2 regions of the Pseudoalteromonas sp. SR41-1 genome follow, and region 1 is predicted to be linked to the other one. Evidence: riboswitches for the same ligand, from Rfam matches in the RefSeq annotation. Region 1 holds a riboswitch; the other holds the start of a gene.
The links. Region 1 has a riboswitch for cobalamin ahead of H5118_RS02685 (TonB-dependent receptor domain-containing protein). Riboswitches for the same ligand answer to the same signal wherever they lie in the genome.
Positions count from the first base shown of each region.

Region 2: it holds a riboswitch for cobalamin, as region 1 does, so the genes downstream of both, H5118_RS16425 (ABC transporter ATP-binding protein) here and H5118_RS02685 (TonB-dependent receptor domain-containing protein) in region 1, are expected to answer to the same signal.

Region 1 is NZ_JACJEK010000002.1:242,861-258,883, forward strand. It holds gene argB (acetylglutamate kinase) at 1-548, shown strand, start outside; gene H5118_RS02610 (ornithine carbamoyltransferase) at 556-1,488, shown strand; gene H5118_RS02615 (argininosuccinate synthase) at 1,485-2,687, shown strand; gene argH (argininosuccinate lyase) at 2,739-4,604, shown strand; gene H5118_RS02625 (hypothetical protein) at 4,864-5,073, shown strand; gene H5118_RS02630 (hypothetical protein) at 5,087-5,620, shown strand; gene H5118_RS02635 (hypothetical protein) at 6,585-7,109, shown strand; gene H5118_RS02640 (hypothetical protein) at 7,613-8,140, shown strand; gene H5118_RS02645 (hypothetical protein) at 8,142-8,660, shown strand; gene coaD (pantetheine-phosphate adenylyltransferase) at 8,693-9,184, opposite strand; gene H5118_RS02655 (TetR/AcrR family transcriptional regulator) at 9,383-10,036, shown strand; gene thiI (tRNA uracil 4-sulfurtransferase ThiI) at 10,133-11,590, shown strand; gene H5118_RS02665 (ketopantoate reductase family protein) at 11,616-12,518, opposite strand; gene H5118_RS02670 (VanZ family protein) at 12,511-12,864, opposite strand; gene H5118_RS02675 (YajQ family cyclic di-GMP-binding protein) at 13,017-13,499, shown strand; gene H5118_RS02680 (hypothetical protein) at 13,688-14,482, shown strand; cobalamin riboswitch at 14,537-14,721, shown strand; gene H5118_RS02685 (TonB-dependent receptor domain-containing protein) at 14,758-16,023, shown strand, end outside.
Region 2 is NZ_JACJEK010000020.1:32,792-48,814, reverse strand. It holds gene H5118_RS16435 (LysR family transcriptional regulator) at 1-565, shown strand, start outside; gene H5118_RS16430 (porin) at 732-1,664, shown strand; cobalamin riboswitch at 1,726-1,860, shown strand; gene H5118_RS16425 (ABC transporter ATP-binding protein) at 2,106-2,918, shown strand; gene H5118_RS16420 (iron ABC transporter permease) at 2,920-3,924, shown strand; gene H5118_RS16415 (cobyric acid synthase) at 3,929-5,413, shown strand; gene cobO (cob(I)yrinic acid a,c-diamide adenosyltransferase) at 5,406-6,005, shown strand; gene H5118_RS16405 (cobalamin-binding protein) at 6,005-6,865, shown strand; gene ung (uracil-DNA glycosylase) at 6,862-7,524, shown strand; gene H5118_RS16395 (DUF3545 family protein) at 7,612-7,800, opposite strand; gene tal (transaldolase) at 8,014-8,964, opposite strand; gene yaaA (peroxide stress protein YaaA) at 9,190-9,969, shown strand; gene H5118_RS16380 (mechanosensitive ion channel family protein) at 10,090-11,046, shown strand; gene H5118_RS16375 (BON domain-containing protein) at 11,622-11,942, opposite strand; gene srmB (ATP-dependent RNA helicase SrmB) at 12,216-13,442, opposite strand; gene H5118_RS16365 (tRNA1(Val) (adenine(37)-N6)-methyltransferase) at 13,518-14,216, shown strand; gene H5118_RS16360 (DUF4153 domain-containing protein) at 14,278-15,987, shown strand.

The DNA.
Region 1 (16,023 bases):
TAGTGGGTGCGCTTGCAGGTTGCGCTAATAAACAATTAATGACTCAAGCTATTAGTGCTGGGCACAAGCCTGTCGGCTTAAGTCTTTTTGAGGCAGGTGTTACTGCCACTCAAAAGCTAAAAGCGCTTTGCTTGGTGGGTAAATGTAAAAGCAACGACGATTCTATTGTTAATGATTTACTTAAAATCGGTCGCCTACCCATTGTTAGCTCTATAGGCTTTGATGAGCAAGGGCTTTGGTACAACGTAAATGCAGATGAAGCAGCAGCGGCTATTGCTAGTAACTTAAATGCCGAGCTTATTTTTATGACGGATGTTGAAGCAGTGCTTGATGAAAATAAACAGCCGTTACATCAACTTGACACAAAACACATTGATACTTTAATTACAAATGGAGTAATTGTGGGCGGGATGGAGGTCAAAGTTAAGACCAGCCTTCACGCTGCCCAACATTTACGACGCGGTGTGTATATTTCCAGCTGGCAAAAGCCAGAAAATTTAACTGCTCTGCTACAAGGCGAGCATGTCGGAACTAAGATTACACCATAGGTTTATTATGTTTGAGAATTTTTTAACGGGTTTAGAGTTAGACCAAGAAGGCGCACTTAATTTATTAAAGTTAGCGCAAGATATAAAAGCAAAACCAGAAAAATACAGCAATGTATTAGCGGGAAAATCAATCGTAACATTGTTTGAAAAACAAAGTTTACGTACTCGCTTATCGTTTGATATAGGTATTAACCGCCTTGGTGGCCATGCAGTTTATTTAGATCAGCAAAATGGCGCTATGGGTGCACGTGAATCAATTAAAGATTTCGCACTTAATATTTCTACTTGGGCCGATGGTATTGTTGCACGCGTAAATCAGCACAGCACATTAACTACATTAGGTGAATACGCATCAGTACCGGTAGTAAATAGTTTGTGTGATTTATACCACCCATGCCAAGCGCTTGCTGATTTTTTAACGCTTCAAGAAGTTCACGGCGATGTGAGCGAGCTTAAAGTGGCTTACTTAGGTGAGGGCAACAATGTAACTCATTCATTAATGCTTTTAGCGGCAACGCTTGGCACTGATTTTGTTGCTGTAACGCCAAAAGGCAGCTCGCCTGATTCGCAAATCCTTAAAAAGGCAGAGCAAATAGCGGCAATGAATGGCGCATCAGTGATGGTAAGTGACCGTGTTGAAGCGGCTGTTGGTGCAAACGTTGTATATGCAGATACATGGGTATCAATGGGTGATACAACACCGCTTGAGCAAGTTAAAGAAAAATATATGCCTTATCAATTAAATCAGGCATTGCTAGATCAAACCGGTGCAACTACGGTATTACATTGCCAACCGGCACACCGTGAATTTGAAATTACCTCTGAGGTAATGGATGGTCCAGCATCGAAAATTATTCAACAAGCAGAGAATCGCATGCACGCGCAAAATGCTTTGCTAGTTACATTACTAAATCCAAATTTTGTTAAGGAACACCTATGAGTTCAATTAAAAAAGTCGTTTTAGCCTATTCAGGTGGTCTTGATACATCGGCTATCGTGCCATGGTTAAAAGAAAACTACGGTTGTGAAGTTGTTGCGTTTGTAGCGGATGTAGGTCAAGGCGCAGAAGAACTTGAAGGCGTAGAAGCTAAAGCAATCGCTTCAGGTGCTTCAGAATGTTACGTAGTTGATTTAAAAGATGAAATGGTAAGTGATTACATTTATCCAACACTTAAAACGGGCTCGATTTACGAAGGTACTTATTTACTAGGTACGTCTATGGCGCGTCCTATTATTGCTAAAGCACAAGTTGAAATTGCACGTAAAGTAGGTGCTGATGCACTTTCTCATGGTTGTACTGGTAAAGGTAATGACCAAGTTCGTTTTGAATCATGTTTTGCAGCCCTTGCTCCAGATTTAAAAGTAATTGCGCCATGGCGTGAGTGGGACTTATCGAGTCGTGAATCATTACTTGATTACTTAGCAGAGCGTGACATTCCGTGTTCAGCATCTGCTACAAAAATTTATAGCCGTGATGCTAACGCTTGGCATATTTCGCACGAAGGTGGTGAGCTTGAAGATCCATGGTGCCAACCAACTGAGCAAGTATGGACTTGGACTAACTCTCCAGAGCAAGCACCAGATAAGGCAGAACTAGTAACTTTAAAAGTTGTTGAAGGCGAAGTGGTTGCTGTAAATGGCGAAGAACTTAAACCATATGACTGTTTAGTTAAATTAAACGATATTGCATCGCCTCATGGCGTTGGACGTGTTGATATTGTAGAAAACCGTTTAGTAGGTATGAAGTCACGCGGTTGTTATGAAACACCAGGTGGCACAGTAATTATGGCTGCGCTTCAAGCCATTGACGAGCTAGTGCTTGATAAAGCAAGCCGTAAATGGAAAGAAGTACTAGGTGGTGAATTTTCACATTTAGTATACGACGGACGTTGGTTTACACCACTTAAAGATTCTATTTTAGCTGGTGCAGAAGCACTTTCTAAAGTGGCAACAGGTGAAGTGGTACTTAAGCTATATAAAGGTCAAGTAACTGCGGTTCAAAAGCAATCACCAAATAGCTTATACAGCGAAGCATTTGCTACATTTGGCGAAGATGATGTGTATGACCAGTCACACGCTGAAGGCTTTATTCGTTTATTCTCGCTTTCAAGCAGAATTTCAGCATTGGCTAAAAAGTAAATTATTTATAGCCCCTTATAAAAGGGGCATTACAGGGTTTGGAGAGATTTCATGGCATTATGGGGCGGACGTTTTTCTACGGGTCCAGATGAGGCGTTTAAGCAATTTAACGACTCTCTTCCCTTTGACTACCAGTTAGCAGAGCAAGATATTATTGGCTCTGTGGCATGGGCTGGTGCACTTGAACAGGTAAATGTACTTTCAAGTGATGAGCATACAAAATTAGTTGCTGCATTAAATGAGCTACTTGAAGAAGTTAAAGCTGATCCACAATCAGTTGCTACTTCAGGTGCAGAAGACATTCATTCACATGTTGAAGCTGCTCTAATTGAAAAAGTAGGTGATTTAGCTAAAAAATTACATACAGGCCGAAGCCGTAATGACCAAGTTGCCACCGATTTTAGACTATGGTGCCGTGATACAGCCGATCATTTACTAGATGCCATTGCACAGCTAAAAGGCGAGTTTGTAGCGCTTGCAGAGCGTGAGCTTGGCACAATATTACCAGGTTACACGCATTTACAGCGCGCACAACCAGTATTGTTTAGCCACTGGTGTATGGCGTATGTAGAAATGCTAGAGCGCGATGAAAGCCGCCTGCAAGATGCTAAAGCGCGCATGAATTTTTGCCCATTAGGCAGTGGTGCATTAGCTGGTACAGCTTATCCGATTGATCGCCAAGCATTAGCCCACGGATTAGGTTTTACAGCGGCTACAAAAAATAGCCTTGATGGCGTATCTGATCGTGACTTCGTGTTAGATCTTTTAAGTTGTGCGTCTATTTCGATGATTCACTTATCTCGTATGTCTGAAGATCTGATTTTTTATAATTCGGGTGAAGCCGGATTTATAGAGCTTGCTGATAACGTCACGTCAGGCTCATCGCTCATGCCTCAGAAAAAAAATCCTGATGCACTCGAGCTTATTCGCGGTAAAACCGGACGTGTATTTGGTGCATTTAGCGCTATGATGATGACATTAAAGGCACTGCCACTTGCATACAATAAAGATATGCAAGAAGACAAAGAAGGCCTGTTTGACGCTATGCCAACATGGCTTGCATGTATTCATATGGCGCAAGCATGTATTAAAGGCGTAAAAGTAAATGGCGATAAAACGTTAGCAGCGGCAAAAGGCGGCCACGCTAATGCCACCGAGCTTGCTGATTACTTAGTTGCTAAAGGTGTGCCATTCAGAGAAGGGCATCACATTGTGGGTGTACTTGTACAGCTTGCGATTAGCGAAGGTAAAACGCTTGAGGAGCTATCACTTGAGCAGTACAAATCAGTAAACACTGTATTTGAAGACGATGTTTACCCAGTACTTGAAATTGATGCGTGTATAAAAGCGCGTCAAGCGCTTGGGGGGACGTCTATTGAGCAAGTAACTAATGCTGTTAAAGAAGCCAAAAAAAAACAGCAAATAACGGTACGTGATGCAAATTTAGATGATGTAGAGGCAATAGCCACACTTATACAGCATTGGGCAACGGTAGGCGAAAACCTACCTCGTGCAAAAAGCGATATGGTGCACTCTATTAACGAGTTTGCAGTTACTGAAATAAATGGAAAAGTGTCGGGCTGTGCATCGTTATACATTTACGATACCGGCCTTGCTGAAATACGCTCATTGGGTATAGACCCAAAAAGTAAAGTGACGGGGCAGGGTAGACAGCTTGTAGAGCACCTACTTGCTAAAGCCAAAAAATTGGCACTTAACCGAGTTATTGTATTGACCCGTGTACCCGATTTTTTTGAACAACAACGTTTTACTTTTTGTAGCAAAGACTCTTTGCCTGAAAAAGTAATGAAAGATTGTGAACTTTGCCTTCGTAAAGAAAATTGTGACGAAGTAGCAATGGAATATATTTTGAAGCTAAGTACACGTGCGGAGATCCCGTGTAAATACGTAGCTTAAACTCCCTGGATACAAAAAACGTACGGTTATCCCTGTGCGTTTTTTTATATTTGCAGTAAACTGGTCGGAGTTGTTTGGTTTTATTATATTTTTTTAGTGAATTTTAATGCGTCAAAAAAAGTTGGCACATTGGTTGCTTTGTATAAGATAGATAGCAAAATAGCTATCACTGCTTAAAACAGGTAATGCATTTATCTACATAATAATGTGGTTAAAAGTTGCACCAAATATAATTAAAACTTTTACAAGGATCAATCACATGCAAGTTTCAGCTAATAGCCAATTACAAATGCAAGCATACAACAAAACACAACAATTAAAGCCTGCAATGGAACAAACTGCTAGCCCTAAAACCCTGCAATCTGATACAGTAAGCTTCTCACAAGAAGCGATGACTGCTGCGAGTAATGAATTACAGCGTGGTGGCGCTGCAATCCTTTCAGGTGGTTCAGGCACTCGCCCTAAGTAATACAAGGTATTGAATGTTTTTAGCTGAGTTTTTTGGTTTGTTTTCGCTGTCAGCCTTCTCAATGTGGGCTTTTTTGATGGCATTCTTTTTTAATATCTTTGTATATAGCTTAGATGTTAAAAGGGATACCACACTATTGCTCAGCTCATTCATTATGATGATTTCCTATACTGCAACAGATTATATATTTACTTGGCTTTCATATTACGATACGACTTATTTTGATTGGGCAATTTACGACATATCTACAATTTTATGCTTAGCTATCGCATTTTCATTTATCAAAAAAACTACACCTTCATTTTTATACCTACTTATAGGTCTTTCTGTTAATTCTATATTTTTCTTATTGATGTATTTAGATGTGTATATTAATAAAAATCTTGAATCTTGGTGGTTTTGGAGTGTTTATCAGTTTTCTGTAAATATTATTGATTTTTTAATGGTCGTAGCTCTCATTGTAGATAGAGACTTTTTAGGTCTACACGGTATAAAAAGAAAATTAACTCGATTGTTTAAAACGAGTAAAACACAACCAACAACGTAGCTAAAATGTACGTTACTGAACCCCTTATGGTTTATGTACAAGCCTTCACTCAGTGGGGCTTTTTAATGGCCTTTCTGTATTGTTTGACCTCTACGATAAATAAAGAAAATAAGTCTCCTGTTTATTTATCTGCGCTTATGCTCTGCTCATATGTTTCTAGTGGTTATATAGACTTATTAGAAGGTTTATATTTAAACTCGATGCTCTACGATTTTGTTACTATTTTAGCTTTATTAATTTTAGAGCACTTTAAAGTACTTCACCGCTCTATGGCTTTTCACTTCATCATCTTTGCGTTAATAATAAATGCTGTGCTTACCTTAATATTACATTACGATCTATACGTCTTGTATAACTATGAGCCTTGGTGGTATTGGAGTGTTTATTCTGTTGGTGTAAATATGTTCGATGTTTTAATGATTCTGTCACTAGTATTCAACAAAAATCTCAAAAATAATGGATAATATTCTAGTTAATCCAGCCATTTCTTTTTACATAGGTGCATTTGTACAGTGGGGCTTTTTAATGGCTTTTTTGTACTCATTAGTTATAAGTATTAACAAACCTAGAAAAGAAGCTGTATGGTTATCATTTGTTATGTCAATTTCTTACTCCTCAAGCCTGTTTATAGATATACAACACATATCGTATCTTCAGCTCTTTTTGTTTGATATAACAACTATTTTCGCCATTATTATTTTAAGGTTGTTCATTATTGAAAATCTTATATCGATCTACTTGTTGTTAGGGTTGATTATAAACTCATCATTATTTCTTGGTATGTATATAGATGTGTCAGTTTTTAATAATTACGAACCTTGGTGGTTTTGGTTTTTTTATTCAATTGTTGTTAATTTAGCCGACTTTATGATGCTAGCTATATTTTTTATAAACAAAGATTTTTTAGCTTTAGCTGCAATTAAAATATGGTTCCACAATAGTATTATGAAAAGGAATAGAAGTAGTGGCTGATATACTTTGGGGTCTGGTAGATTTAGGATACAACGTAGCAATACTATTTACATGGTTCTTCCTAATCGCATTTTTATATAATCTATCAGCGAGTATTAATAAAAATGATAAAAGTAGAGCGCATCTTTCATTTATAATGATGGTTTCATATATATCTAGTCTTTTTATGGATCCACTGATTGAAAATCCTCACCTAAATTACTTCTATTATGATCTTGCTACTATTAGCGCCCTGATACTTTGGCGATTTATATATAAAAAATTAGTACCAATTGCTTTTGACTATTTAATTGTAGGGCTTTTTATTAATGCATGTTTATTTTTAGGTATGCATTACGATATTGAAATTGCAGGTACTCTTTACTATTGGTGGTTTTGGACAGTTTATATTTTTGGAATGTATTTTGTCGGCTTTACAATGGCATTGGTATTAATCATCAATAAGGATATTTTAGGTTTGTATAAACTAAAAGGGTGGTTGCGAAATAATAAATTCATAAAGGGGCATGATGGCTGAAATACTGTGGGATCTGGTAGCGATTAGAGATTATGTAGGTATATTTATTACATGGTTCTTTGTAATTGCATTTCTTTATAATTTGTCAGCAAGCATAAACAGTCCCTATAAAAATACAATGTACCTTTCTGGTATTATGATGATTTCGTATACCTTAAGTACACTGTTCGATATGGTTATAGTGTCTCACTTAAACTATTTTTACTTCGATATTGTAACTCTAATTATTATTTTTACGTTTCGGTACTGCAGTTGTGGCCCAATTCCTAACGCATTTTATTATCTTGTTTTTGGTTTGAGTATTAACGCATCTTTATTTTTAGCTATGCATTACGATATAGAGATTTTAGGTACTCTATATTATTGGTGGTTTTGGAACGTTTATGTATTTGGTATGTACTTTACAGATTTGATAATGCCATTAGCGCTTATCTTTAACAAAGATTTTTTAGGTCTAGTTAAGCTTACTAAATTTTTAACTGAAAAATTTAAAAGGTCACGCAATGCTTGATTTTTTATGGCAGCTGGCTGGTTTATACGACTATATAACCATTTTTACTACATGGTCTTTTGTACTCGCTTTTTTATATAATTTGTCTGCAAGCATTAACAAGTCTGACAAAAGCTGCACACAGCTTGCATTCATTATGATGGTATCTTACACCTCTAGTATTTTTATGGATCCCTTGAGCAACACACCCCATTTGACCCTTTTTATATTTGATATCGTAACTATATTTTTTCTGATTATATGGCGGATATACTTTAGTAAAAATCTCCCCGTAGCCTTTTATTATCTTTTAGTCGGACTTAGCTTTAACGCATTTGTTTTTTTTGGAATGCACTACGACAGTATTGTTTTAGGAAATTTAGACTACTGGTGGTTTTGGGCCTTATATGCAATAGGGCAAATAATTTTTGATTTAACGATGCTTTTAGTTCTCCTAATTAATAAAGACTTTTTAGGTTTGGTTTCATTAAAACGGTATTTACTTAATCGTAGAAAAAGCAATCATCAAAAGGTTGAATAGAATGGAGGATCTATTTTGGCAATTAAATTCAATTAACGTGTATTTTGGAATACTTATTACATGGCTTTTTGTTTTTGCTTTTTTGTTCACTCTATCAATTGCCATTAATAAGCAAGATAAAAGCCGAGTTCACCTTAGCTTTATTATGATGGCTTCGTACACATCTAGTTTATTTATGGACATAACTACTGCAGCTCCGCATTTAAAGATGTTTATATTTGATGTACTAACAATTGCCGTTATTTTTATGTGGCGTATTTTTTTAGGACGCAAAATACCGTACGGATTTTATTATCTTATTGTAGGGCTTGGTATCAATGCCTCACTGTTTATGAGCATGTATATTGATAATACTCTTTATGGCAATTGGGACTTTTGGTGGCTGTGGATGCTGTATGGTTTTCTTATGCCTATTATTGATATTACGATGGCACTAATATTAATTATCAATAAAGATTTGCTAAAACTTGTTTGGTTAATTAAAAAATTAAAATCATCATCTATACAAAAGCCGAATTAGCGCATACAAGTTATGCGCTAATTCGGGAAGTGTTATTGGGCACCACAGCCCAATTTAGTTTTTAGCGCTTTGACAATTACAGGGTCTACAAACTCGCTTACATCACCATTGTGACGTGCTACTTCTTTAACGAGCGTTGATGAAATAAATGAATTTCGCTCTGCGGGTGTTAAAAATACACTTTCTAAATCAGGATTCAGACGGCGGTTCATGTTAGCTAATTGAAATTCATAGTCAAAATCAGATACAGCCCTAATACCACGAATAAGCACATTAGCATTGTGGTCGCGCGCAAGGTCAGCCAATAAGCCAGAGAAACCAATGACCTTAACATTATCTAAGTGACTTAAAATAGAGTTTGCAAGTTCAACACGTTCTTCAAGGCTAAAACAGGGTTTTTTACTTGGGTTGTTCGCAACCGCAACTAATACAGTATCAAACATTTTAGCTGCACGTTGAATAAGATCTGTATGACCATTGGTTAGTGGATCAAAGGTGCCGGGGTAAATTGCAATAACTTTCATAATGTTCACTATTTATGATTTTAGCGCTAGTTTAACAGTGTTTATGCTACAAAGCAGCCTAGCGAATAGAGCATATAAACACTTACTTTCTTTGAACAGGTCAGTCCAAGGTTTGAGTGTTTTAATGATTCATATTTGTTTATACTGTTTACCTCTTTTGAGTGTAATCTAGCCTATAGATAATTTGAGTATTAGCATATGAATACCAAGGATAAAATAATACACACCAGTATTTTGTTGTTTAACGAAAATGGTGAGCGTGCAATAACGACAAATCATATTGCATCAAACTTAGGGATGAGCCCGGGTAATCTTTATTATCATTTTAAAAATAAAGAAGACATTATCCGTCATATTTTTGCGTTGTATCGCGATCATTTAAATACTCACTTTAAACCAATAAATAAAGATGATGATGCATTTAATCATTTAACGGCTTACCTAGATTCGCTATTTGAGCTGATGTGGCGCTATCATTTTTTTTACGACAATCTCGGTGATATTCTCTCTAGAGATGCTGATTTAAAACAAGCTTATATTGATTTTCAACTAGAATTACTAGAGCAAGTTCGTAAAATTATTTTAGGACTTCGCGACAGTGAAATGATTGCTATTGATGAGCAGGATGTCATTGATTTAGCACATACACTAAAGTTAACGGTTAGTTTTTGGACGCCTTATATTAAAGCCCGTAGGCCAAGTGGTACGCTTGCTGAGCAAGATATATATCATGGTATTTTAAAAGTACTTACATTATTTAGAGCGTACAGTACCGATAAGAGCATTGATAAAATGAACCTGCTACGCGAAAAATATACTGAATTAGCACAACAAGCCCCAACTGTTGTTTAGCCTTTGCTCTTGGTTGTTTCCTAGGCGCTGAATTTTTTGCTATAATCCCGCGCCAAATGCCTGGGAGCGCGAATTCCCGCAGTCTAAGAGTGAACTATGCTTAAATTTATCGTCAAACTACATCCTGAAATAGCCATTAAAAGCCGTTCGGTCCGTAAACGCTTTACTAAAGTGTTAGAAAATAACATTAAAATTGTATTGCGACGTGTTGACGAAAAAGTACAAGTAAGAAATAACTGGGATAACATTTCAGTTGTTACGAAACTTGAAGACGCACAAGTTCGTCTTGATTTTATCGATAGCCTTAAACGCATCCCTGGCATTGTTCAATTTATTGAAGTAACCGAAACACAATTCGAAACTCTTGATGATATCTACCAAAAAACAATAGCGTTAGTTGGTCATACAATTGTAGGTAAAACCTTTTGTGTTCGTGCAAAGCGTATAGGTCAACACGACTTTACCTCAACTGATTTAGAGCGTTATGTTGGTGGTGGATTAAATCAACATATCGAAGGCGCAAGCGTAAAGCTTAGCCGCCCAGAAGTAACAATACGCTTAGAAGTAAAAGATGATAAAGCTTACATTGTTTCGCAAACACATTTTGGTATGGCTGGTTTTCCGCTGCCAACGCAAGAAGATGTGCTTTCGCTTATGTCGGGTGGTTTTGACTCTGGCGTAGCAAGTTACCAAATGATTCGTAAAGGCGCGCGCACACACTTCTTATTCTTTAACCTTGGTGGCGCAGCCCACGAAATTGGCGTTAAGCAAGCAAGTTACTATTTATGGAAAAAATACAGCTCTACGCATAAAGTTAAATTTGTAACGGTTGATTTTGAACCTGTTGTTGCTGAAATATTAGAAAACGTTGAAAACAGCCAAATGGGTGTTGTACTTAAACGTATGATGATGCGCGCGGGAAGTGTAATTGCCGAAAAGTTAAACATTCAGGCACTTGTCACTGGTGAAAGTATTGGCCAAGTATCTAGTCAAACATTAGCGAATTTAAGCGTGATTGACCGTGTTACTGAAACGCTTATCTTACGTCCGCTTATTCAACACGATAAGCAAGAAATTATTAATATTGCTCGCCAAATTGGTACAGCCGAAATGGCAGAAACAATGCCTGAATACTGTGGTGTTATTTCTAAAAAGCCAACGGTTAAAGCCAAAATAGACGTTATTCTTGGTGAGGAAGAAAAATTCGACTTTGATGTGCTTGATACTGTTGTAAATAATGCACGTATAATGGACGTGCGTGATATTGATGTAGAAGCTAAGCAAGAACTTAAAGAAGCTGAGTCGGTTGCTGATTTACCTATAGGCTCTGTAGTAGTTGATATTCGCTCTCCTGAGGAAGAAGAAGCTGCACCCTTAGAAATTGATGGTATTGAAGTGGTGCATTTACCGTTCTTTCGTCTGGCGACTAAGTTTGGTGATTTACCAAAAGACACTGACTATTATTTATATTGTGATAGAGGTGTAATGAGCCAACTACAGGCACTTATGCTGCACGAACAGGGCTTTGAAACTGTAAAAGTTTATCGTCCGTAAAGTAAAAAACTTATATAAGCGTGGTTTATACCACGCTTTTTTTTGCCTGAATTTTAGCAAGTAACTCATCATTGTAAGGTGTTGGAATACCGTGGAGTTTACCTTGTTGGCTAATATAGCCACATATAGCTGATATTTCAGTTTCTCTGCTATGCGCTACGTCTTGCTGCATTGAAGAGTAATTGTCAGACGTTAGTTCCATTATTTTATAAGCAGTGTTAAGTGCTTTAATTAATGGAATATTAAGCCCTTGTACCTTTGCTATATTGCATGCTTCAGTGAGTGCATTAAAAATTATAGCGTTGTACTTAGGCGCGCGTAATTCACCATTTTTTACATTATTTAAAGCGCTTAATGGGTTAATGGCAATATTTACGAGTAGTTTTTCAAAGCGAAGCTGCTGAATGTTATTAGTAAACTTTAGGTTGGGTATTACTTTAAAAATATCAGCTATTGGCGCACTATTTTGAAGAGCTAATTCATTACAAGCACCAATAACGCTTTGCCCTTCACCAGTGTGCTGCACAATGTATTGGTTTGATTTAAAGCCCGCTATGCTTGTAGTTAAAAAGTAGAGCGCTTGGTGAGTGCTTAGTTGGCTATTTACCTCATCAACATTACCCATTCCATTATGCGAAAGTACAACAGTGCAATGATTTGGTAAAAGTAGCTTTATTTGTGAAAATGCATCAAGTACTTGAAAGGCTTTAACGGTAAATAAAACAACATCAAATTCAGCTGCTTTATTTAGCTGATTTAATGAAATAAATTGTGCGTCAATTTTTTTAGATGCGCTTTTACCTCGACTATAAAAGCGGGTATTTGTTGGGCTCTTGCGAGTTAAAACACTGACATTATGCGACGCGCTTAGAAAATGGCTAAGTAACAAGCCAATAGCACCATCGCCAACAATTAAAATATTAGCCATATGGATTCTTTTTTCGAGGTGTAAAAATTACTCTAAGTAAAAAGTAGCTTGCAGCACCTGCAAAATCAGCAAAAAAATCACCGAGTGATGCTTGCCTATATGGAAGTGCATCTTGCATTATTTCTATAGAAGCGCCATAACCAGCCAATAAAAGTATTTGCGCATATAGAGGAAGCTTAAACGCTTTATCCATTATTATGGCTAGTATAAAAAAAATCCCAAAATGGGCGACTTTATCAACATGAGGAAATAAATTTACAACGCCACCTTTTACTTCTTTGGCAAATAAAAAGGTAAAAGCTACTATGCTGATTAAAAAAATTGCTTGATAAACACGCCTTGTCACGACAAATCCTAAAATCGCTTAAAAAAGAAACTGGATTATATCAAACTAAATTAGTATCGCACCTGAACAAGATGCAGAAAAATGTAAATATTTATAATTTTAGCGTTATAATTGCGACATAAAATTAAGATTAAATAGTTAGGAGCAAACCAATGCCTTCATTTGATATTGTATCTGAAGTAGAAATGAACGAAGCTAAAAACGCAGTTGATAATGCAAATCGTGAGCTAGAGACCCGCTTTGACTTTAGAGGGGTTGATGCATCTATTGAGCTAAATGATAAAACAATTAAGCTTAAAGCTGAAGCAGACTCTCAGGTTATGCAATTATTTGATATTTTAGCAAGCAAGATATCTAAGCGTGGTATGGATGTATCAAGCTTGGAACTTCAAGATATTAGCCGCGCAGGTAAAAATGTTTTTCGTAATGTGGGCTTAAAACAGGGCATCGAAAAAGATATGGCTAAAAAAGTAGTTAAAGCCATTAAAGACTCTAAAGTTAAAGTTCAAGCTGCTATTCAAGGCGAAGAAGTACGTGTAACGGGTAAAAAACGTGACGATCTTCAAGAGGCTATGCAAGTAGTACGCAGCGCTGAACTAGGTCAGCCTTTTCAGTTTAAAAACTTTCGCGACTAATTTATAAACTGTTTTTAATAAAAATGCTTTAATTTGTCTATATTTGCAGACAGATTAAAGCTACTTAATTTTTTACAACTTTCCCACCTTATCCTCTCGTAGTTCTGCATGTATTAATCCACCTTTTGATATTTAAGCTATTATATTTAATTGAATATAATAAAAATTTCACTCTAGAAGGTATTAAAATGAGACCCCATCAATTATTTCTGTTATTTGTTTTGCTTATATTTACCAAGCCAAGCTTATCAAAGCCAGTTGATATTGATGTATTGGTCGAAGATGGCTACTTTCCGATTATTATTAACGCGCAAAAAAAGCAGGGCTTTGCTCCTGAGTTTATTAATATTTTAAACGACGCACAGGAGGAATTTAACTTTATACTTATTTCTTTACCTGTAAAAAGGCTTACTTTGTCTGTTGAAAAAAATAACTTCGACGTTTTATTTTTAATGGCAATGCAATGGCTGCCAAAAACAACGCAGAAAAACATTGAAAAAACTGAATTTTATACCATCACCAAAAACGAGCTTTATACACTCAAAGAGAATGCATCAGAACAAACTTATTTTGACAATCTGGACAAATTAACCAAAGTTGGGGTTTTAGGGTACTCGTATCAATTTGCAGGATTTAATACAAATGCCGAATACTTGAGAGAAGAGCACCAGGTAAGCCTTACAATCGATGAATTCAATGTAGTTAAAATGCTGCTATTAAGGCGCGCTGAAGTCGGGGTTTTAAACAGTATTGCTTATCAGTATTTTAAAAAGCAGAATATCTTAAATATGGATTTACTATTTAAGAGTGACGTACCAGATGCAGTGTATGAAACACATTTTTTGATTAACTCACAATCAAATAAAATATCTAGTCGCAAAATGGATGAAATATTAAATTTACCTACTACACAAATGCAACTTCAGAAGCTACTTGATAAGTACGGTATTCCTTCAAGCTATAATAATACAGCACTGAACTGAAATAGCTTTTAGCTATATAGACGTCCATTGACATTTGTAAACAAAATGCTCACAATGACGGCATATTTTCAAGGTGCTTGCTAGCCACTTCATGTAATGATTTTTTTAGCAGGATAATCGGGAAGTTGGTGCGTTTTCATGATGACTACAAGCCCAACACTGCCCCCGCAACGGTAGAGTATTGCATGTTTTTATGTGCTTACTGAGTCCGGAGACCGGCCTTGATGCAATCTTACTTACTTAAATCTTTGCGGTGGGCAAAGGTAGGGGATCTCATGTTAAACAAAACAACTCTAGGCGTTGCAATTTCTGCTGCGCTTTCATTTTCTGTGTCTGGTGCAGAGCAATCAATTGAAAAAATAACCGTTACAGCTAATAAGTTTGAGCAATCAATTAACGACGTTTTAGTGAGTGTAAATGTTATTGAACGTGCTGAAATAGAAGCTAGTAACGTACGCGATTTACCTACACTTTTAAGCACGCGAGTGGGTTTTCAAGTTAATCCAAACGGTGGTTTTGGTCAAAATACAGGTGTGTCACTTCGTGGTACAGGCTCTGGCGATACGTTGATTTTAATTGACGGTGTACGTACAGGCTCAGCAACACTTGGTCAAAAAGCACTAAATAATGTCCCTTTAAATAGTATTGAACGCATAGAAATTATTAAAGGCTCTCGCGCGGCTGTTTATGGCTCTGATGCACTCGCTGGTGTTATTAATATTATTACGCGTGAGTCAGATAACTTATCCCTAAGCGCTACATTTGGTTCTGACTCTTATCAAAATTATCAAGTTGCAGGCTCTGTAAAATCAGATGATATAACAACAGCATTTAACGCAGGCTTTGAAAAAACAGATAACTTTGATGTACTGCAAGGCGTAGCACCTGATGAAGATGGCTATGAAAATAAAAACCTTGGGTTTAAAGTAAACTACACCGATGCACATTACGGCGACTTTAAGTTATTAGGCCAATACAGTGAAGGTTATGCAGATTACGACAGTAGCTTTAGCCCAGCAGATAGTACGATTGAACGAGATGACTTTAAAAACTATCAACTTTCTGCAGGTTGGAGCAAAAACTACACTAACCAAACGCATAGTATTGATTTAGCGCTTTCAACAGATGATTCAGACAATACATATGTCGATTTTTCAGTTGGGCCAACAACAAGTACCTTTATAACTAAACGCACACAAATTGATTATAACGGCCAGTACCTGTCATCTAATGAACTTAACATTAGTGGTGGTATTAATTGGTACAACGATGATGTGTCGCATAGTTCGCAACCATTTGTTGAAGACAGCCGCGATGTACTTGCTGTGTTTGTAGGTGCTTACTATGATGCAGATAAAGTACTGGCTAATTTAACTGTTCGCCAAGATGATGATGAGCAATTTGGCGACGAAACAACGTATACAGCCGCTGCAGGTTATCATTTATCTGAAGATGCAACATTTCGTATAAGCCAAAGTACTGGCTTTAAAGCTCCTACATTTAACGATTTATATTATCCACTTTATGGTAACCCTGATTTA
Region 2 (16,023 bases), on a different contig from region 1:
TTTTTTACAGTTTGGTATAACAAATATTGTATCGGCGATGCCGGGCGTGTCATTAGTCGCAGAAGTTAAAGCACAACAAGAAAGCACTCGGCTGTTATTAGAACGCACGCTTGATTTGGCAATATTGTTTGATCCACCAAAAGTAGACGAGCTAGTGGTAGAGCGAATCTGTGAGTTGCCAATCATTCCCGTAAGCGGATACGACACTGCAACGAACGAAAACTTTTTTGATAATCAGTATGTATATGTTGATTGGGGAACTACTTTTTCACTTTGGCATGCGCGTCAGTTTACCGGTAAAACACCGCCTTATTTTAGAACCAGCACAGGACGTATTGCACTTGATTTAATACTGCAATGTGGCGGCAGTGCATTTATACCTCAAGTATTGGTAGAAGGGCATTTAGAAAAAGGTGAACTGTTTCATGTTAAAGATGTAGAAAATACCTCGCGAGACGTGTTTATAGCGTATCACAGAGACAACGAGCAAAAAGAGTTAATAGAAACCTTAGTTAATTTACTATCGCAAATGACCCCAAGCTTGTCATTAAAGAAAAGTAAGTAAGTTCGGCCGTTTATTAGGCTTTCATGTTATTTTGATTTCAAATTTAATGCATTTTTATTAATAAAAAAAGACATTAATATTTCCATTGTAATATTACTGTCATTTAGCGGTGACAAAATGCAGCAGTTTTAAAAATTAGTCTTTTGTGATTATCCAAGGAAATAACATGAAATTTGTAAAATCGAGCTTATGCTTAGCACTATTAAGTGGTTTATCTTTTAATGCACTTGCCGATGTAGACATTTACGGTAAAGCGAATGTAACAGTGCAATCATCTGATGACGGCGAAGGATCTTTTACTGAGATAAAAAGTAATGCATCTCGTCTTGGTGTTAAAGGTTCTGAAAAAATAAATGATAGTTTAGAAGCGGTATATAAGTTTGAGTTTCAAGTTGATGTGTCTGATGCTGATTCAAAAGGCGATAACGACGACAATATTTCTGCGCGTAACCAATACGTTGGTTTAAAAGGTGCGTTTGGCCAAGTGGTTATTGGTCGTAACGATACTGCGCTTAAACAATCTCAAGGTAAGTTAGACTTGTTTAACGACCTTGAAGGCGATATTAAAAATGTATTTAAAGGTGAAAACCGTTTAGGGAATACTGTTAGTTATTCATCAAACTCATACGAAGGTTTTAAAGTACTTGCTACTTTTGTAGCTGAAGATGATGTAGACGCTGATAACGGTTACTCAATGGCGGTTACTTACGGTGACGTGGCACTTAAAAAGAGCGCAGTATATGCCTCTATCGCAGCCGATAGTGAAGTAAATGGCTACGATGTATTACGCGCGTCAATCCAAGGTAAAGTTGAAAACTTTAAGTTAGGTGCAATGTACCAAACACAAGAAAAAGTTGACGGCAGCGCAGAAGCGGATGGTTATCTATTAAATGCAGCTTACAGCATGGGTAACAACACATTTAAATTGCAATACCAAGACATGGACTTTGACGACAGCGACGATAAGTCAGCAATATCAGTTGGTCTTGATCACAAATTAAATAAAAACATTAAAGTATTTGGCTTTTACTCAAGCTTCGACATGGACAACAACGTTGACCAAGACTACGTAGGCTTAGGTATGGAATACAAGTTTTAACTATTCGCTAAATTAGTTAAAACACTCCCTTTTTAACCGCGCTCTTTTGAGTGCGGTTTTTTTTGCTTTAAATTATTTACTTAGCCGCCCATAATAGAGCTTCATTTGGAATGAGGTGCGAGTCCTCGACTGTTCCCGCAACTGTAATTAGCGCAAAGCTTTAAGTCAGATACAAATGGTATAATACCAATTTTATTAAAAACATGATCTTTCTAGCGAATTAAATAACTTACTAACTTCGTTAAAAATTATTCATATAGAACAAGTATATGTCATAATTTCCGCTTTGTTATTAAGCTATTTCTTTGTCGCTATAATAAATCACTAATTTAGTGCAATTGGTATAAATTCTTTTAACGAGCGGGTTTACTCATTTTTTCTTGTAGTGCATTAGTATTTTTATCGCATTTTAGTGAGTTTAATCCCGTCTAGGACTGACTATTGCACACTCAAACGCCATTAAATATACCATTACTAAACGTTAAAAACGTATCGTGGGGTATTGGCAATAAAACGATCCTCAAAAAAATAAACCTTACAATACACGAAGGTAAATTTGTTGGTTTAATTGGACCTAATGGCGCAGGTAAATCGAGCTTATTGCGTTGTTTATATCGTTTTAATAAACCCAGTGATGGCGTTGTAGAGTTTAACAACACCGATATTTGGCAGCTAAAAAGCGATGAGTACGCAAAAAAAGTAGCGGTTGTTTTACAAGAAACCCCGTCGCAATTTAACTTAAGCGTATTTGATGTTATTGCACTTGGGCTAACGCCTCATAAATCGCTATTTAGCTCAGTAACTAACATTGATAAACAAAAAATTACCCAAGCTATCAACACTGTAGGGTTGGCAGATCATATCGATCAAAGCTTTGAGTCACTTTCGGGTGGTGAAAAGCAACGTGCCTTGATAGCCCGCGCCATAGTTCAGCAACCTCAGTTGTTAATAATGGACGAACCAACTAGCCATTTAGATGTTAAATACCAAATACAGGTAATGGAGCTTGCTAAATCGTTGGGTGTAACGGTGTTTGCATCGTTTCACGATTTAAACTTAGCTTCTGCAATGTGCGATGAACTAGTGGTTATTAAAAATGGTGAAATTACACATACAGGCACGCCAAGTGAGGTATTAACCGAAAACATGCTAGGCGACGTTTTTGGTGTCTGCGCTCAAGTAAATAACCACCCGCAAATATCGGAGTCGGGAAATAGCATCCCTCATATCACTTACTTTTATGGTTACGAATAATATGATCGCAGTTAATACTCGCCAATCACTTGCGCTATTTATCAGTGCTGCAGCTGCTTTATTTAGCTTATTTGCAGCACTTAGTTTTGGCGCAGCAGAGACCTCACTTCAAGATGTATTTAATAGCTTTTTACTCTCAAATGATGCGTCTTTTAATTCGCGTATTATTTTTGAACTAAGAATGCCACGCACATTACTCGCCTTTTTAGCCGGCTCTGGCTTAGCAATTGCGGGGCTTATTTTACAAACGGTAACGCGTAACCCTTTAGCCGATCCTTACTTATTTGGTATATCGTCGGGTGCCTCATTTGGCGTGGTGTTACTTATGGCATTTGCAGGTATTAGCGCAGGTTTTATGTTATCGGCAGCAGCGTTATTAGGTAGCTTACTCGCTATGAGTTTATTAATACTTATTGCAGGTAGGCAGCAAAGTGCACAGGTAGAATCAATGTTATTAGCTGGTGTTGCTCTGTCGTTTTTATTTAGTGCATTTACCAGCTTGCTGCTTTATTGGAGCGACCCTCAGGCGGTAGCCGCTATTTTATTTTGGACACTGGGCAGCTTTTCGCGTGCGCAGTGGGCTACGCTTTGGTTGCCTTTATTGGTAATTACATTGTGTACGTTTGTAATGCTGAGCTTTAGAAGGCAGCTAAATGCTATGTTACTGGGCGATGAAAGCGCAATTACATTAGGTGTGAGGGTTCAGCGCTTTAGAATACTTATGCTGGTTTTAAGCTCATTAATTACCGCTGTGCTGGTGGCTATGTGTGGTGGTATTGGGTTTGTAGGATTAATGGTGCCGCATATTGTGCGCTTTTTTATATCCCAAGGCACCATCGCTGGCTTACTGGTAACCAGCTTGGTGGGCGGTACATTTATGGTGTGGGTTGATGTACTTTCGCGCTCATTGCTGAAAAACCAAGAACTGCCCGTAGGTGTTATTACTGCAGCTATTGGTAGCGTGTTCTTTTTGAGTCTATTGTTTTTTAGAAAGCGAAGGGTGTAATTCCATGAAAACCTTAATGGTGCAAGGCACTACATCAGATGCTGGTAAAAGCACTTTAGTTGCTGCCCTTTGCAGGGTGTTTGCTAAGCGAGGGGTAAAGGTTGCGCCTTTTAAACCACAAAATATGGCACTTAATAGCGCAGTAACAAAAGATGGCGGCGAAATTGGTCGTGCGCAAGCTTTGCAAGCAATAGCAGCTAAAGTAGAGCCAGAAATAGACTTTAACCCTATATTACTTAAGCCTAATAGCGACACGGGCGCACAAGTAATTATTCACGGAAAAGCCGTTAGTAATATGGAAGCGGGCAAATATCACGACTATAAAAAAGTGGCGATGGATGCAGTAATTACTTCACATAACCGCTTAGCTAAACGCTTTGAATTACTCCTTGTTGAAGGGGCTGGGAGCCCTGCTGAAATAAATCTGCGTGAAAACGATATTGCTAATATGGGCTACGCCGAAGAGGTAGATTGCCCAGTAATTATAATTGCTGATATTGATAAAGGCGGCGTATTTGCACACTTGGTAGGTACGCTTGCGTTGTTAAGCGAGTCAGAACAAGCGCGCGTAAAGGGTTTTGTTATAAACCGCTTTAGAGGCGATATAGGTTTGCTGCAAGGCGGGCTTGATTGGCTTGAAGAATACACAAACAAACCCGTACTTGGCGTATTACCTTATTTACACGACCTTGCGCTTGATGCTGAAGACGCCGTCGCAATTGATAATAACGTAACTAACGCCACAATTAATATTGCAGTGCTGCTTGTACCCCACATTAGTAACCACACCGATTTTGACGCACTGCGTTTGCACCCAAACATTAGTATAAATTACGTGCGCCATACGCAAACGATCCCAGACGTTGATCTGATAATTCTTCCAGGCAGTAAAAACGTGCTGGGCGATTTAACCTTTTTGAAAAATGAAGGCTGGGAGACTCAAATTAAACGCCACTTACGCTATGGTGGTAAAGTACTTGGCATTTGTGGCGGCATGCAAATGCTGGGCAATACGCTTAACGATCCCGAGGGTATTGAGTCATCATTAAAGCAAGTAAATGGGCTTGCTCTGTGCGATTTTGAAACCACGCTAACAACACAAAAAGTATTAACTACAATAACCGCTACACTGCTTTTAAATAACCAATCAACACCCTGTAGTGGTTACGAAATACATGCAGGGATTAGCCAAGGTGCGGCGCTTAATAAGCCATTTTTAACCTTTGATGAAAGCCACCCACATGGCTTTACGTTTGATGGCTTTATTAGCGATGATAACGCCATTGCGGGCACTTATTTACATGGCTTATTTGATGAAGCCGATGCTACATCGCAAATTTTAAAATGGGTAAAACCAAGCGCCTCAATTAACCCAATTAGTATTGCCGCTCACCGCGAGCAGCAGTTAGAACGATTAGCAACCATGTGCGAAACGCATTTAAACATACAGCAAATTATCTCGATTTATGAAGGGCACAATAATGACTGAACAAAACAACGATAAGCATAAGCAGCGCCAACAAAAAGTAAAAGAACAAGTGGATGCACGTGTTGCCGCCGCACAAGATGTAAAAGGTATTTTTCAGGTAATTACCGGTAATGGTAAAGGTAAATCAACCTCAGGCTTTGGCGTTGTAGCACGCTGCGTTGGACATGGTAAAAAAGCAGCCGTTTGCCAATATATTAAAGGTACGTGGGAATGTGGCGAGCGTAATTTATTACAAAGTGCAGGTGTTGAGTTTGTTGTAATGAACACCGGTTTTACTTGGGATACGCAAAATAAAGAAGCCGATACTGCAGCCGCCCAAGCAACATGGCAAGAGTCAAAACGTATGCTTGCTGATAGCAGTATTGATTTAGTATTACTTGATGAGCTTACGTATATGGTGACTTACGGCTACGTTGATTTAGATGAAGTAGTAACAGCCCTTAATAACCGCCCACCCATGCAGTCAGTTATTATTACAGGGCGTGCAGCACATCGTACTTTAACCGACCTTGCCGACACAGTAAGTGAAGTGCGTAATGTAAAACATGCATTCGACTCAGGCATAAAAGCGCTCGAAGGGTTTGATTACTAATGTTTAAAGCGTTTTTTATTGGGGTGCTGCTTTTTTGTGTATCGGGCAGTGCACTTGCAGAGCTGGCTAATGATTCTAAAAAACTGCGAATAATCGCGCTTGCACCGCACATTGTCGAAAACCTATTTGCCATAGGGGCGGGCGATAATATTGTGGGCACGGTTGATTACGCCGACTACCCAAGTGAAGCCCAAAGTATTGAGCGCATAGGGGGTTATTACGGCATCTCGCTTGAAAAAGTGTTAGCGCTTAAACCTGATTTAGTTATTGCGTGGAAAAGCGGAAATCAAAGCGAAGATTTAGCCCAAATAGAGCGTTTAGGTATAAAAGTGTATTTGAGTAACCCCGTCACAATCGCTGGTGTAGCCGACGAGTTACTTACTTTTGGTGAATTTACAGGGAATATTGAGCAAAGCCAACAAGCGGCAAGCGCATTTACACAAAAACTAAACGCGATTATTAAAAGCCAGCAAGATAAAAAAAATATTACCGGATTTTATCAGTTATGGGCTGAGCCCATGATGACGGTAGGTAAAAACACATGGATAAATCAGCTGATTGAAACATGCCATGTAAGTAATGTATTTGCCGATAGCGTTACAGATTATCCGCAAATTAGTATCGAAAATGTTATTGTTACTAAGCCACAAGTTATTATTATCCCTGATGAAAAATCAAAAACACCACAGCCGGTTGTTAATTGGCAAAAGTGGCCAGAAGTACCGGCAGTTAAAAATGATCAATTTATTAGCGTAAATGCCGATTTATTACATCGTTTTACCCCGCGCATGCTAGATGGACTCGCGGATATGTGTGTTAAAATAGACGCATCACGTAAACAGATTAAGAGTACGCAATGAGCAATTGGGCTACATTTTTAGAAAGTGAATTACAGCAACCTTACATGCAGCAAACGTTAGAGTATGTGGCTAATCGCCGCAATGAAGGTGTTGCTGTTTACCCGCCTGAAGCTCAAGTATTTAGTGCTTTTGATGCCACCGCACTTAATGACATCCGCGTTGTAATTTTAGGACAAGACCCATACCACGGGGAAGGGCAAGCGCATGGCTTGTGTTTTTCGGTATTGCCTGATGTAAAAAAACTGCCACCGTCGCTTAAAAATATGTACAAAGAGTTAGCTGTCGATATCAGCGGGTTTATTATTCCTGAGCATGGTTACCTGCAAAGCTGGGCAGATCAGGGCGTGTTTTTACTCAATACAGTATTGACCGTTGAGCAAGGGCAAGCGCATTCACATAAGCATTTAGGATGGGAGCTATTTACCGATAATGTAATTGCCCATATTAATAAGCACTGCGAAGGTGTGGTATTTATTTTATGGGGGGCACATGCACAAAAAAAAGGTAAAGACATAGATAGCGCTCGCCATCATATTTTAAAAGGGCCGCACCCATCGCCGCTTTCGGCGCATAGAGGCTTTTTTGGTTGTAAGCATTTCTCACAAACGAATGAGTTATTGCAAGCCAAAAAAAATAAGCCAATTAACTGGCAAATCTAATTTATTCTAAAGAACTCAAATTGTTTAAATCATTAAAAAAGGCTTCCAGATTCTGGAAGCCTTTTTGTTTAGTTGGGGCGTATTGAATTAAAAATCGAGCTCATCAATTGCAATACTGTCTGTAAAGTAGTCTAGTTCTTGTAGTTCTTTACGTAGGCGCTGTTTGTCTTTTATTGCTTCTATTTCACGCCATTTTCTTTTTTTATTTTTCTGAGAGGTTTTTCTTGTTGTATCTGGTCCTTCTAATATCTCTAATATATCGTTTAGGCTATCCATGAACTTCTCCTATTGATTTTATTGACCTCAAGAATACCTATACCACAGGCCTAGGTAAAATAGAATAAAAAAGTGACAGTTATGTTACATAAGTGTGATTAATTGATGAAGGTTTATACGAAGATTATATGAAGGTTAAATAGAGAAGTAGCCTATTTTAGGCATAAAAAAACGCCGCTATTGCGACGTTTTCTAAAACACGATTATAGCAAATTACATTGCTTTAAAACGCGCTTCTAGTTGTTCTTGTGCATCAGCAAAAGAGCGAATACCTTCAGCTAGTTTTTCAGTAGCCATAGCATCTTGGTTATGTAACCAACGGAACTGCGCTTCTGTAAGTGGCTCTGGTTTTGGCTCTTTAGGAATATCTGTTTCTAGCAAGTATTCCTGTGCGCCTTCAAGGTTACCTAAATCTTCTAAAAGATTAGGGCTAATAGTTAGCTTGTCGCAACCAGTAAGAGCAATAATTTCGCCTGTATTACGGAAACTTGCACCCATCACAACTGTTTTGTAATCATGGCGTTTGTAAAATTCAAAAATGCTGCGTACAGACTGAACACCTGGATCTTGTAGCGGATCGGTTGGTTTTTCCATACCGTTAGCAACATGCCAATCTAAAATACGACCAACAAATGGCGAAATTAGAAATACGTTTGCATCGGCACATGCGCGAGCTTGGGCATCGCTAAATAGTAAAGTAAGGTTACATTTAGTACCTTCTTTTTCTAGCTGCTCAGCGGCTTTAATGCCTTCCCACGTAGACGCTACTTTGATTAAAATTTTATCTTTGCTTACACCTTCTTTTTCGTAAAGGCTAAGTAGGGTATGTGCTTTATCAATAGTCGCTTGCGTATTAAACGAAAGGCGTGCATCTACTTCAGTAGAAATATAACCAGGTACAATCTCACTAATTTCTTTACCAAGTAACACGGCAAAGTAATCGCATGCTAGTTCAAGTTGTTTAGCTGGCTCTTGCTCGGTTTCTTTTGCATAGCTCCAAGCTTTATCTAGGTAAGGCTTATATGCTTCAATCTCGCTCGCTTTTAATAAAAGCGACGGGTTTGTAGTTGCATCTTCTGGTTGATGCTTTTTAATAGCTTCAATATCACCAGTGTCGGCTACGATAGATGAATGTTGTTTTAGCCTTTGTAGAGCTGAAGTCATTTGCTTTCCTCATTCCAAGCAAGTTAAAAGAAAAATCTAATCACTCTTAATATATACAATCCATACTGCAACAGTGTGACAATGCTTGATAGGTCTTATGTCCTTATCAATAGAAAAACGGCAATGCATGGGTTATTAAGAGAGGATTTATTTAAACAAAACGTGCTTTTCGTTTCATTTAATGTTGAAATTGACACTAAATAAATTACAAGTCAATAGCTAACTATGATCACTGTTATTTCACCTGCAAAAAATCTTGATTACGAAACGCCACCCGCAACAGACAAGTTCACTCAGCCTGAATTACTAGAGCACAGCGAAGAGCTCATGAAAGTATGCCGTGAACTAACACCAGCGCAAATTGGTAGTTTAATGAAAATTAGCGATAAGCTATCTGGGCTTAACGCAGCACGCTTTAGCGAGTGGGCGCAGCCGTTTACACAAAGTAATGCTAAACAAGCAGTGCTTGCCTTTAATGGCGATGTATACGGCGGTTTAGATGCAAGCACGCTTAAAGCTAGCGAGCTTGATTACGCACAAAACCATTTACGTATCCTTTCTGGCTTATACGGCTTATTAAAACCACTTGATTTAATGCAAGCTTACCGTCTTGAAATGGGCACCAAGCTTGAAAACTCGCGTGGCAAAAACTTATACGAGTTTTGGGGCAGCGTAATAGCGAACAAACTAAACGACGTATTAAAAGCACAAGACGCGCAATACTTAGTTAACCTTGCTTCAAACGAATACTTTAAAGCGGTAGATAAAAAAGCATTAAATGCACAAATTATTACCCCACACTTTAAAGACTGTAAAAACGGTCAATACAAGGTAATTAGCTTTTACGCTAAAAAAGCACGCGGCATGATGGCGCGCTACATTATCGAAAATAAAGTAACGCAATTAAGCCAACTTAAAGAGTTTACTGTGGCGGGTTATTACTTTAGCCCTGAGGCAACAGTTAAAGAGCTTGAGCCGGTATTTATGCGTGACGAACAAAATTAGGTCATAAGCTTAAATAAACAATTGAAAAGCCATGCATTGCATGGCTTTTTTGATACTGGCGTTATATTTGCAACTATATCTAATATTAATGAGATTATTAATTAAATAGGTGCAAACAAAATGATCAGTATTCCGTCAGTTGGCGAAGCCGAAAAACTAATAGAAGAAAAGCTCGGAGGGTGGTTTGATGTTGTTATCAGCCATATCCCTAATTTTATAGTGGCAATTGTAATTGCCATAGTATTTTCAATATTGGCGCGCTTTGCTGGCAAGCTGATGAAAAACGTGTTGCGCCGCTCTCTCGATTCAACGCAAATTGCCGACTTAATGGCGTCAATATTTAAAGTTATTGTGTTGTGCATAGGTTTATTTATAGCGCTCGATTTTGTTGGCTTAAAAGGCACTGTTACTTCGCTACTTGCTGGTGCGGGTATTGTGGGTTTAGCCATTGGTTTTGCGTTTCAAGACATGACAGAAAACCTAATTGCTGGTATAGCAATGGGTGTACGCAAGCCATTTAAAACAGGTGATGTAATAGAAACCGATGATGTGTTTGGTTCGGTGCATTCTATAAACCTACGTAACACGCTAATAGAGAGCTTTTACGGGCAACTAATACTTGTACCAAACAAAGTCTTATTTAGAAATGTACTAAAAAATTACACCACGCTAGGTATAAGACGTATAGAAGTACCCGTAGGTATTTCGTATGGCGACGACATAGAAAAAGCAAAAGACGTTATAGTCGATAAAATTAACGAATTTGACTTTGTAATACGTAAAGACGAAACCGCTGTATACGCTGAAGGTTTTGGCGACAGCAGCATTAACTTACTGGTGTGGTTTTGGATTAAATACCCAGGCGAGCCTGACTTTATGACGGTACGCCACAAAGGTGTTGTTGCCGTTAAGCAAGCATTAGACGAAGCTGATATTAGTATTCCTTTCCCAATTCGTACTTTAGATTTTGGTATTAAAGGCGGTGAGAAACTCGATGCCATGATAAGCGATAAAATAAGCCAGCAGTCATCCAATAAAGACAGTAGCGACGGTGCTGACTCTAGCCAAAGTGAGTAATTTAGTTAAAACTCATTAGGCAAAAGCATTGGGAAATAGTTACTTACCAACAGCGCAATTTTACAGAGTAAAATTGCGCTTTTTTATAAATGGATTATTAGCTAAAAGTTTAAATACCTAGTTTTGTGTTTATTGAATATCAATTCAGATTAGTTGCGTTTGGCCATGGGAGTATTAACAAGTAAGATTAGTGTTTACCCAACGATTTTTTTACTGCCTTGCCGCACACTCTGAAAAAACGCTCTCATCTATTTCAATAACTAAATAAATCATCCTTTTTAAGCCCGTTAGGTCGGCTAAAGAATCTGTGTAAGCTTTTTCAGTATCAATTGGGTTAACTTAAGGGTTAAAAGAGCAAAGACAAACACGCTAGCGTCAATTCTAAATCTATCTTCTTAAGTATAAGTGTGAGCTATCGTTTTAAGGGGAGGAATAATCGTATTGCTTAGGCTTTATTTTATCTTTTTTACAGCAGCAAAACTTGCCTTAAACTGAATATAAAAAAGCGCAGCTTGTGTTGGAGTAACAAGCCGCGCTTATGAATTAGTTATACAAATAGGTTTTTGTGGTACGTATTAAATAACGCTAATTTTGTTACGAATGATTTTAACCCCATCTATATTTTCTAGAAATTTTTGAGCTAGTGCGCGCTGAAAACCAGTTTGTGCTTCACCGTATAAATCTACTTCACCATTTTTTACCTGCACACGAATATCACTTAACGCCAGGTTAGGGTTAGTTCGTAGGGTGTTGGTGATAGTTTGTTGTAGGTTAGGTTGAGTGGCTACACTGCTTACTACGGCCATGTTGGTTGCTGCACTTACCTTTGTAGCGCAAGCTAATAAAAATAAACAACAAAATGATACTAAAGCGATAGTTAACTTGAAGCGGTTCATAACTTAATCCTTACATTACGGTGAATAGTGCAGCCACAAAATGGAAATTCCATCGGCTAGGTTATCTTTGTAGTTACAATTTCGGTGCCAATATTAACGCTATGAAATATAAGGTAATTTTATTAAGTGGGAATTAAGGTGGGCAAAAATTACATTTAAATGAGTATGAGTTACATGCTTGGGTTACATATGTAACAGGTACAAACACCAGAGCCTGTAAGGCTTGCATTAAAAAAGCCGACAAAAGTCGGCTTAGAATAAAAATATGTTAGGTTACTTTTTCTTTTTAACCTTGGCCTTTTTCTTGGCTTTCATTTTTACTGGATCTTTACGCTTTTTAGCCGGCGGCTTAGCTTCTTTATGCTGTGGCTCAACACCTTTAATTACACGGCGTTTTAGTTTTTGTTCAACGTAGCGCTCTACTTTATACAAAATACCAATGTCGTGTGCTTCAACTAATGATATTGCAATCCCTTTTTTACCAGCACGGCCAGTACGACCAATACGGTGTACGTATACGTCGGCAGTGCGCGGCATATCAAAGTTAATAACGTGGCTAATGTCAGATACGTCAATACCACGTGCAGCTACGTCGGTAGCAATTAAGATACGTGTTTTGCCACTGTGGAAGTTTTCCATGGCTTTCATACGTTTGTCTTGTGGCATTTCGCCGCGTAACCAAGCTGCTTTAACGCCGTTATTGGTTAGCTCGCCAATCAATGTTTCTAAGCGTTCGCGAGTTTTAACAAACACAATCGCTTTAGTTACGTCAGGGTTTTTTAGCGTATTAACTAACAACTCAAGTTTGTGATGATAATCGTCGGCTAAATGTACCCATTGGTGAATTTTAGCCTTTTCTTTACGTGACGATTCGGCTTCTAATAGAGCTGGGTCGTTTAATGTTTTTTCAGCAAACCTTTCTACGCTGTCACCTTCAAGTGTTGCTGAGAATAAAAAACATTGGCGACGATTTTTAGCTTCGTCACAAATACGGCTCATTTCCTTTTTGAAACCCATGTCTAACATGCGATCTGCTTCATCAATAATAAGCATTTCTACATGTTCAGCATGAAAGTTTTCGGTTTCTAGGTATTCCATTAATCGACCTGGTGTGGCGATTAAAATATCATTATTTTTTTCAAAAATTTCTTTATGCGTGCCGTAGTTAATACCGCCTGTTACTACACCAATTTTTAGGTGTGTGCGTTTAGCTAGCAGTTCACATTGTTCATGAATTTGATAAGCCAGCTCACGAGTTGGGGTCATAACGAGTACGCGCGCAAAACCAGGGTCACGACGTGGGAAATCCAGTAAGTACTGAATAGCTGGAATTAAAAATGCCGCTGTTTTACCTGTACCAGTAGGCGCAGATGCTAAAATATCGCGCCCCTGTAGTGCTTCAGGAATAGCTTGTTGTTGAATGCTGGTTGGCGTCTCGTAGCCCATTTTATTAATGGCATCGAGTAGCTTGTTATCAAGATCAAATTCAGAAAATTGCATAGAGTGTCTAAAATAAGGGACAATTACCCTGATTATACGCGCTATGCTGCGCTTGGTGAATGAAAAGGTGAAAAAATGTCTGGTTTTGTATTTAAACAATTTAAAGTTGAACACGACCACTGTGCAATGAAAGTTTCTACCGATGGCATTTTGCTTGGTGCATGGGCTAACTTAAGTGGCGCAAAGTCATTACTTGATATAGGCACCGGCACCGGCTTACTAGCACTAATGTGTAAGCAGCGCAGTAATGAGCTTGATATAACTGCGGTAGAAATTGACGAAAGCGCCTATACCCAAGCATTACAAAATGTAGCTAATAGTCCGTGGCCAACTATAAGTATTACGCACCAAACTATTCAACGCTTTAGTAGTGAAGTTAAATTTGATGTTGCTATCTCTAATCCACCGTATTTTAATCACAGTTTAAAAGGCGATAATGCTGCGCGTAATGCCGCACGCCATACCGACGGATTAAGTTTTGAAGAGTTAATTAATGCCTTTAAACATTTAAGCCATAGTGGTTCCCGCTTTAGCTTAATACTCCCAAGCGTTGAAGGCGCATTATTTATTGAGCTTGCTATTCAAAATGGGCTTTATTTAAATACTCACTGCCAAGTAAAAGCCACGCCCAACAAAGATATTAGCCGCAGTTTAATGACATTTAGCTACGTAAAAAGCGATATAGAATCATCAATCCTGTGTATTAGAAACTTAGATAATACCTACACCGCTGATTATATAGCCCTGTGCAAAGCATTTTATTTGAAAATGTGAAGCAATTGTAAAATAGGAACGAATAACGCAAACTGACTAAAACCTATTGTTGAGAACAGATATGGATAGTCAGTTACCAAAATCTTTTATAATTATACTTGCCGTAGTACAGGCTATTGCTCTTACCCTTTTATATAGCAGTATAGAAAATAATGTGTGGCCAGCAACAAGCCCTACATGGTTAGTCTCACTTATTACATTTTCTATGAGCTTTCCTTTATTAATGCTAATGACCGTTAATAAAAATAATATAAAAACGTCGTTACTTTTAATCCTTCCTTTTTCCTTGTTGTTATCTTTACTGGGTGCGTATGCAGGCTTTCAGCAAGAGCCTCAAGAGTACGTAAGTAATAGCAATTTAATATCCGTTTTTATTTTTACTAGTTTAATAGCTGGCTTTAAAGGCCTTATGTACATTCAACAATTTGGTAGTTCAGAAAATGTTAGCTACAGTCGTTTGTTTAAGCTCTCTTGGCGTAATTTTATAATTTTTGGAGAATGCTGGCTGTTCGTACTTATTTTTTGGGGAATACTAAATTTAGGTGCGGCTTTATTTGATATTTTAGATATAAATTTTTTCTCTGAGCTACTAAGAGATGAATGGTTTTGGATCCCAACCTTAACGCTCGCATTTGCCTTTGCGAGTATCATATTTAGAAAGCTTTTGAACATTGAAGATAATATCGCTTTTTTACTACAAACTTTAATTAAGTTTTTATTGCCTGTTTTATCAGTTATTTCTCTCGGTTTTTTAGCAACACTTCCTTTTACCGGACTCAATAAATTATGGGAGACCGGAAGTGGCAGTTTATTAGTAATGTGGCTGCAGGTGCTCACGTTGTTTTTTGTTAACACTGTTTATAAAGATGACTCATCAGTTCGCCCTTATCACATGCTCTTGCACCGACTCGTTTTTATAAGCGTTGCGTTACTTCCAGTTTATAGTGTTATTTCTGCCTATGGAATTTACTTACGGGTAGAGCAGCATGGGCTAACAGTAGATCGTTGTTGGGGCATTTTGATTTGGTTTTTATTGGCGTGTTTTTCGTTTAGTTATCTTGTTGGAATTATAACAAAGCGAGACAATTGGCTAGAGCCGCTTAGCAAAATAAATATTGTGATGGGGTGGGTGGTGCTCGTTAGTATGCTTGCTGTTAACTCCCCTTTATTAAATTTTCAAAGCTTATCTACAAACAGCCAAATAGCGCGTTTAGATGCAGATAAAGTAACAATAGAAAAGTTTGACTATTACTATTTTGAGTACAGCTTAGGACGCCAAGGTTATTTAGCTATGCAGTTATTAAAACAGAAAATTGAAACGAGTCACCCAGAGCAATACGCTATCATCGATAGGATGTATGTAAATAATGAGTTTGCTTTAACGCTTGAACACACAGTCGGTGATTTTATTGAGCGCAGTGTATTTTGGCCATCACAAGCGCTAATACCTCAAGGTTTAATAGAGGCAGTATTTTCTGAACAACATTTTTACGATCGTAACTCTTTAAAAGAACATACTTACTATTTCATTGGCATGGATTTGAACAAGGATGATGAACTCGATTTTATAGTGATTGACGAAAGTAATGAAAATATAGCCGCATATTTCTGGTTATTCGACATGGGTAAGTGGCGATCAAGGTATATGAATGTCGAAAATCCTGAAGAGATTAGATACCTTAAAAGCATGATTGATAATAACGAATTATCTTTAGTTGAGCCTGAATATTCAAATCTAAAAATAGGGGATGTTGTTTTTAAAGTGAGGTAATGCGTAACTTTTTTTATGCGACTGCCCCTTAAACCT